DNA from 2 places in the Oceanobacillus iheyensis HTE831 genome. Region 1 is predicted to be linked to the other one. Evidence: a T-box and tRNA genes for the amino acid it is inferred to sense, from the RefSeq annotation. Region 1 holds a T-box; the other holds one or more tRNA genes.
The links. The T-box of region 1 lies ahead of leuS (leucine--tRNA ligase). A T-box ahead of a tRNA ligase gene usually reads a tRNA of that ligase, here a tRNA-Leu.

Region 1 (4,214 bases):
TTTTTTCGTTGCCTTCACCAAGAATCATGCCTTGATTATATAGCTTTTGGAATGGTTCTTTTGTGGAGACGACTCCAATATCAAATAAGAATTTATGCCAGAAACGAGCATATAACAGATGGAGAACCGCATGTTCTGCTCCACCTATATATATATCGATAGGTAGCCATTCTTCTAATGCCTTTGGATCTGCCAATCGCTCTGTATTATTTGGATCAATATAACGTAAGAAATACCAACAACTACCGGCCCACTGTGGCATTGTATTGGTTTCACGACGTCCTTTCAATCCAGTCTCTGGGTCAACTACATTTACCCAATCAGTATTATTTGCTAATGGCGATTCTCCCGTACCTGAAGGTTTTATTTCAGCAACTTGAGGAAGTGTCAATGGTAAATCCTCATCAGGTACAGCTGTCATTGTACCGTCTTCCCAATGAATAATTGGAATTGGTTCTCCCCAATAGCGTTGACGAGCAAATAACCAGTCACGTAGACGATAAGTTATTTTTTTCTCCCCACTACCATTAGCTTCTAGCCAATCAATCATTTTCGTTATTGCTTCTTCCTTACCCAACCCATTCAAGAATTCAGAATTAACATGTTCACCATCACCAGTATAAGCCTCATCATCTATATTCCCACCAGCGACTACTTCTTTAATAGGTAAGCCAAATGTATTTGCAAATTCATAATCACGTTCATCATGCGCAGGAACAGCCATAATTGCTCCCGTTCCATAGCTCATTAATACATAATCCGCAACCCAGATTGGCATTTCTTCTCCATTAACCGGATTAATTGCATACGCTCCCGTAAATACACCAGTCTTATCTTTAGCTAAATCTGTTCTTTCCAAATCTGATTTGGTCTGTATTTCATCTAAATAGTTTTGAACTGCTTCTTTTTGACTCAACGTTGTTATTTCTTTTACTAAAGGATGTTCCGGAGCGACAACAGCATATGTTGCTCCAAATAATGTATCCGGACGTGTAGTAAATACAGTAAACGTCCCTTCGTTTCCTTTTATAGAGAAAGTAACTTCCGCACCTTCTGAGCGTCCAATCCAATTTCGTTGCATTTCTTTTAGGCTATCTGGCCAATCTAATTCATTTAAATCTTCTAACAAACGGTCAGCGTATGCCGTAATTTTTAACATCCATTGTTTCATTGGCTTACGGATTACAGGATGTCCGCCTCTTTCGCTTTTACCATCAATTACTTCTTCATTCGCAAGCACTGTGCCTAAAGCCGGACACCAGTTCACCGCGACTTCATCCATATATGCTAGGTCATTTTCATATAATTTTTTAAAGATCCATTGTGTCCATTTATAGTAATTTGGATCAGTTGTATTTATTTCTCTATCCCAATCATAAGAGAAACCTAATTCTTTAATCTGACGTTTAAACGTATTAATATTTTGATTTGTAAATTCTGCAGGGCTATTACCAGTATCAATTGCATATTGCTCAGCAGGAAGACCAAACGCATCCCAACCCATTGGGTGCATTACTTCATATCCTTGCATACGTTTCATACGGGCTAAAATATCTGTAGCGGTATATCCCTCTGGATGCCCTACGTGTAATCCCTGCCCTGATGGATAAGGAAACATATCTAATGCATAGAACTTTTCCTTATTAGAGAACGTATCTGTTTTAAAAGTTTTATTGTCTTCCCAATAATCTTGCCATTTCTTTTCTATTTGACGATGCTGAAAACTCATGTCAACCCTTCCTTTCATAGTAAAACTGCTTACACTTTAATTTTTTGAGTAAACTAAAAAAAGCCACTCATCCCTCATAAACAGGGACGAGAAGCTTTTATTTCCCGCGGTACCACCCAAATTAGCGTCTATGAAGACACTCACTTGACATCGATAACGTTGATGAAACGGCAATAGTTACTTAAGTTCACTACAGCAACATCCAAGGTGAGTTCATATGTACATCATCAACAGTTTTCACCAACCACTGTCTCTCTTTTTTTGATGAGTTACACACTACTAGTCCTTATCATAGTCGTTAATTGATTTAATGGAATTATAATGAAAATACTTTTCGATGTCAAGAAACCATCGAAATATAATCATAGTATATACATATTTCTCAAATTGGAAACTTACTTCTATTTATTTATTAATATTAGACATGCTAAAATGTAAATATCACAAAAGCAAATGGAGGAAAATCTGCTAATGTTAAAAGGGATATTACATTTCGCCCATTATTTATTAGAGGAATCAATAAGTGAAGGTGAAGTTGTTATTGATGCAACATGCGGTAATGGTAATGATACGTTATTCTTAAGTCGAGTAGTTGGAAAAAGTGGTCATGTTTATGCATTTGACATACAACAACAAGCTATTCAAAACACAAAACAAGCACTGGAAAAGTATCATAACAACAATGTTACATTAATACACGGAAGTCACGCGCTAATCGAGGATTATGTACAACACGATGTTATTGGAGGAGCTATTTTCAATTTAGGATACTTACCACGAAGCGATAAATCAATTATAACGAAACCAGACTCAACAATAGAAGCTATTCAAAAAATATTAACAAAGTTGAAGAAAGATGGAATCATTGTAATTGTCGTATATTACGGTCATGATGGAGGTACTAGTGAAAAAGAGGCAGTATTAAAGCATGTGGCTAATTTAGATCAAAAACTGTACAACGTCTTACAATATGGTTTTGTAAATCAAAAAAATTACCCACCCTTTATTTTAGCTATCCAAAAAAGATGAGATATCACTTGAAAAGATGAACACTTTTCAAGTGGATCTTCTACTCGTTTCAATTATCATTTGACTCAACTTGTTGTCCCATAAAATAGTAATATAAACAATAGGTTCATAAAATGACCCACGGTAAAAACAATAAACAGAAACAAACCAGAAATTAACGCTTTTTTCATTTTATTTTTGATTTGTAATACTATACGCAATAATATATAAAATGAAATCAACATAAAGGGGATCGAGTATAAATACCCAAACGTAGTTACCCAACTATATAATGGATTTTCTACAACTTTAACAATTGTTTCACTTTGCTCAATAAATGCTAAACGCTGATTATACCCCACTATAAAAATGATAGATAATATGATGTAGTAGACAAATGAGACTATCTTTACCCATCTGGCTTCATCGATTGTTAATATATATAAACCAATAAAAAATAGTATGCCAATAATCAATTGGATCATCATCCAATATCGCTCCACTTCTATATCTTGAATTTCAACTTTTTTATTGTATCATAAAATAAAATTCAAGAAAGAGGAAATTTGCACTACCAATTCGTTTTTGCTTTTTCTAACTCCTCATACTCTATGGTTGGACGTTGCATTGAAGGAGGACAAACCCTATTATACTCTTTAATACGCTTATTAATTTTTTTTAATTCTTTTTCATTATTGACCGCTTGAAGTTGTATGGCAATCTCTTTTTGAAGCTTTAACCAATAAGGAAGATAACCAGCATCTTTTGCGATTTTCTGGAAGTTTTGAAGTACATCTCGTTTCACATAATCCTTCGGTAAAGGTTTTCCCATTCCGTTTAAATCTTTTCTATTCATTTCGCCGGAATCCTTTAAAATATCGCCAATTATATCATTATATTTCCTATCCATTCGTTTTAACTCCTTTTTTCAAATTGGCCAATCGAACCATTCCCCATGAGGATGTGTATGCATTTTAAATTCTTCATTCCTGTTACCGTTGATATAACTTTCTACATGTAACTGTCCATCCCAAATATTATTATAAATATGAAATACATCTCGTTTTTTCCCAATTTCAGAAACACGATCTAATAAGGTTTCACGTTGTTCTTTAGTAAGTTGATTTGCAACATGTGTATGAAAGATACAAAGTATAGATTCTTTATCACATTCTATAGCTAGTTCTTCTAGACAACTTAAGGCATCCGCTTCTATTAGCCTGATTTGCTCATTTGCCTTATTAAATTGACCAATAGCTTTATCCAACACTTCTATTCTATGCAAATCCTCTGGCCAAACTAATGATTTCAACCATCTCACATCATCATCGTCCATTAAATTCAAAACATGTAAATCTATACCTAACCTATCCTTGATAGGTAATTCTTTTGATGTAAAAGAAGGTAAATCTCCTTTTCTCACAAAAGAACTTATTGTTAAATCAGAATCAATATTTCCAAATTTACTTTTATTACT
Region 2 (4,214 bases), 1.7 Mb from region 1:
GTATAGAGGATAAACAATTAACTATTGATTGTTCGTATTCGTAATCTTTGAATTGAAGCATTTTTATTACATAAAATAGAACTAGATAGGTGTGTTTTTTTGCTTCATATAATAGGAAATGATACTAATATATATTAAACTAGAAATATAGTTATTGGTAAGGTAGGGTGAAATTTTAAATGAAACTTCCTAGTGATATAGAATTGTTCGAATTAGTCGATAAGCTATCCTTAACGTATTTTAATAAACATTTTATAGACAAGGTGTATTTCAATACTCGTTTAAGAACTACTGGTGGAAGATACCTGCCGAGTAAAAGGGTAATTGAACTAAATCCGAAATATGTATTAGAGAGTAATAAAGAAGAGTTTTATGGAATAATAAAACATGAGTTATGTCATTATCACCTTCATATAGAAGGGAAAGGATATAAACATGGAGATCGTGATTTTAAAGAGCTCTTAAAAGCTACAGGATCTCCAAGGCATTGTTCGCCACTACCTTCACAACAGAGAGAATATCGTTATAAATATCAATGTATTCAATGTGGTTTTGTGTATAAAAGAGTAAGAAAGGTTAATATGAGAAAGTATAGGTGTGGCAAATGCAGAGGCAGTTTAAAGGAAATTTAATTTTTTTCAACAGAAGTATTGACTATAAATATCTATCCGTGTTAAATTAATAAAGCTGACAGTTAGTGAGACAAGCAACACAACAGATGATTTAAAAAAATATGTATTAACTTGTTGACAATCAATGAAATATGTAGTATGATATTTTTCGTTGCCGTAATTATTCAATGAAGCAATACATAGTTATTATTCCACAGTAGCTCAGTGGTAGAGCAATCGGCTGTTAACCGATCGGTCGTAGGTTCGAATCCTACCTGTGGAGCCATTAAAGGAGAAGTACTCAAGTGGCTGAAGAGGCGCCCCTGCTAAGGGTGTAGGCCGTTTACGCGGCGCGAGGGTTCAAATCCCTCCTTCTCCGCCATTACTTTTACTTAAATAATGGCCCGTTGGTCAAGCGGTTAAGACACCGCCCTTTCACGGCGGTAACACGGGTTCGAATCCCGTACGGGTCATCCTTCTAAATAAAATAAACATTGGTCCGGTAGTTCAGTTGGTTAGAATGCCTGCCTGTCACGCAGGAGGTCGCGGGTTCGAGTCCCGTCCGGACCGCCATAAGTTGGGCCATAGCCAAGCGGTAAGGCATCGGGTTTTGATCCCGTGTACCCTAGGTTCGAATCCTAGTGGCCCAGCCATTTTTTATTTTGAAGGTACAATACTATTAGCAGTAATAGTATTTTTTTATTGTTTTTTATCTAAGAGCCATTAGCTCAGTCGGTAGAGCAAGCCGCTAACATCGTTGAATAACTACTATGTGCAGGCTTGTGAGGAATGCAGCCTCATTGAAATGTCATGCAACATGACGAACATTTTTTTGAGCGAAACTTCTGCCGAGTTAGCATCGAGTAACCCCGAAGCATATACTTCTTGAATAAACTTGAAGATACAGGGGTCATTACTTAGGTCGAATATGTGCAGGCTTGTGAGGAATGCAGCCTCATTGAAATATCATGCAACATGACGAATCACCACATGTATATTAAATAATTTCTGTTTTACATGTATTTTTAATCGGAGCCATTAGCTCAGTCGGTAGAGCATCTGACTTTTAATCAGAGGGTCGAAGGTTCGAATCCTTCATGGCTCACCATTTTGCGGTCGTGGCGGAATGGCAGACGCGCTAGGTTGAGGGCCTAGTGGGCGTATAGCCCGTGTGGGTTCAAATCCCACTGACCGCATCTTCATATGAAACCAGTAATACCAATGGGCGAGAGCCTGTTGGTATTTTTGTGTTGAAAACTAATAAGGAGTATCTGATACTCTCTAAATATCCAGTTTATTAACTTCAGCATACCAGTCTAGATTGGTCAGTGAAAGTTAAATTAAAAGATAGTGTTCATTCAATGATTAAACGTTAGATTCTACTCCATTAAAGAGCAGGTTAGTTGTACAATATATCATTTAAATAAAAAATGATGGATTTGAACCAGAAAACCTGTTCAAATCCATCAAACTAAATTTATATCTTATTATTTTTAAAACGAACCATTTCTTCTGGTGCGAAAGGGTAAGGAGAATTCATATCTTCTAGTGATTTATTTATAATTATGCGAATGCCTACAACATACCAAACAACCATAATAACAATTCCTATAATATAATCCCAAATGGAAGCCATATTATGAGTCTGAATGTAAATTATATATACAATTGCTATTGGTAAATGTCCTAAAAGAACTGATAACAATCCAGCGTTATAGTAACTTTTTAGCATTTTATTATTTACGATGCCATGGACAATGAGTTGGGCAAATCCACCAAATAGTATAGGAGCTAAACCAAACCAAATTGTATCTGGAAAGAAAATTGGTGGCACATATAAAACTACAGCTGTTCCCCAATTAGTCAGGAATGCTGACATTTGATTAAGAGGGAATCTTTCAGGTCTAGGGCTATCTTTGTAAGCAAACATAGTATTAGCGAACATAGGAAACCCACCAGGAAAACCAAACTCCTCATAAAAATGAAAATTTAAAACGGCTAAGTTTAATAAAGCGAGCCTTTGTAGCACGCTTAAATCCGACCAAAAAATAATTGTACCTATGATAATAGCGATCCCTATAAATGCGCTGATATTATAAAAGTGCCTTAGCAAAAACTTCATAATCTACCTCCTATTTAACGCCTCTTTTATTTAATTTCTCAACAATATTAAAACGATTCATTTCTTCATTAGTTAAAGGATATGGTGATTTTCTGTCTTGCAATAATTTCACGGGTCCGATGCTTACTAAGACTGAAATTACAAAAGCTATAATACCGTACAAGTAGTCCATTCCGGTTACTAATCCTTGTGAATGTACATAGATCATATAATATATACCAATTGGTACATGGAGTAAAACAACAGCTAAAAGTCCAGGATTGTAAAAACTTTTTGTTTTTAAATTCATTTGTATACCATGACCTAAAAATTGAAAGAAACCAAAAAACATGGAACCTAGACCTAACCATATGAATTGTGGAAAGAATATAGGGATGATATACACTAACCAGCCCAACATATTAACCACTAGACTACTTTGTTTGTTTCCTGGGAATCGGTCATAATCTTTAGTTTCACCGTACAATGCACGGTTTATTATAACGGGAGCACCTCCAGGGAGTGCGTATTCTTCATACTGATGAATGAGCAATGCCATAAAAGATGCTACAAGTATAATCTCTATATGGGATAGCGTGTGAACACCGAAGAAAATCATGTAAAAAGCAATTAGAATAAAAAATACTAGCCCGATATTATATCAATGATTTCTTAAAAAATTCATCAATACTCACCTTCTTTTATGAGTTGGAAATTACTATATTAAACAACATGTTGTTTAATTATATTGTCTTCTGCTAATGACTTTTATACAATAGACAGAAATAGATATATGTTGGTTAACAGACATATTTAGGATTATGTTCATTAATTTTTTCGGGAGGGTATCATGAAAGAAAACTATACAGATTTAAGGATTATAAGGACTCAGAAAGCAATTCGAACTGCTTTTGTTGAATTGATTCGTGATAAAGGATTTGATGCTGTTACTGTGAAAGAAATTACAAACAAAGCAGAGATAAATCGAGGAACTTTTTACGTTCATTATGAAGATAAGCATGACTTAATGATCAAAAGCCAAGAAGAAGTAATAGAGGAAATGGCTAGCCTTATTAAAAAAAACCTCCCTAAAATTATAGACGATTTTAGTCATTCAGGAACAACTAAAATACCTTTTCAACTAGCAGTTATTATTTTTCAATACATAAATGATAACAGTAACTTCATACAAGCAGTTCTAAGTCCAAAAGGTGATCTGTCTTTTCATTCAAGATTAAAAGAATTTATTTGGGGTTCTATATTTAATAATAATTACAACAATATTATTGATGAAGATAAGACAATAGTTCCTGGGAAATATATTGTCTCATATATTGCTTCAGCTCATTTGGGTGTTATTCAAGAATGGATTGAAAGTGGAAGAAAAGAATCCCCAGAACATATGGCGCAAGTTCTATCCACAATTACAATTAATGGGGCTTATTATGCGGCTGGCATTAAAAAATAATGAACTACATGCTATTGTTAGAAATGTAGTTCTA

Region 2: it has a tRNA-Leu gene. The T-box ahead of leuS (leucine--tRNA ligase) is inferred to sense a tRNA for this amino acid. The anticodon was not compared.

The regions. Positions count from the first base shown of each region.
Region 1 covers NC_004193.1:2,357,708-2,361,921, forward strand. The annotation lists gene leuS (leucine--tRNA ligase) at 1-1,729, opposite strand, end outside; T-box leader at 1,809-2,031, opposite strand; gene OB_RS11875 (tRNA (mnm(5)s(2)U34)-methyltransferase) at 2,201-2,758, shown strand; gene OB_RS11880 (hypothetical protein) at 2,824-3,225, opposite strand; gene OB_RS11885 (DnaJ family domain-containing protein) at 3,309-3,647, opposite strand; gene OB_RS11890 (DUF2332 domain-containing protein) at 3,666-4,214, opposite strand, start outside.
Region 2 covers NC_004193.1:661,393-665,606, forward strand. The annotation lists gene OB_RS03400 (SprT family protein) at 180-632, shown strand; tRNA gene OB_RS03405 (tRNA-Asn) at 823-897, shown strand; tRNA gene OB_RS03410 (tRNA-Ser) at 903-993, shown strand; tRNA gene OB_RS03415 (tRNA-Glu) at 1,013-1,084, shown strand; tRNA gene OB_RS03420 (tRNA-Asp) at 1,108-1,184, shown strand; tRNA gene OB_RS03425 (tRNA-Gln) at 1,190-1,264, shown strand; tRNA gene OB_RS03430 (tRNA-Lys) at 1,644-1,719, shown strand; tRNA gene OB_RS03435 (tRNA-Leu) at 1,724-1,807, shown strand; gene OB_RS03440 (HXXEE domain-containing protein) at 2,089-2,733, opposite strand; gene OB_RS03445 (HXXEE domain-containing protein) at 2,744-3,331, opposite strand; gene OB_RS03450 (TetR/AcrR family transcriptional regulator) at 3,563-4,180, shown strand.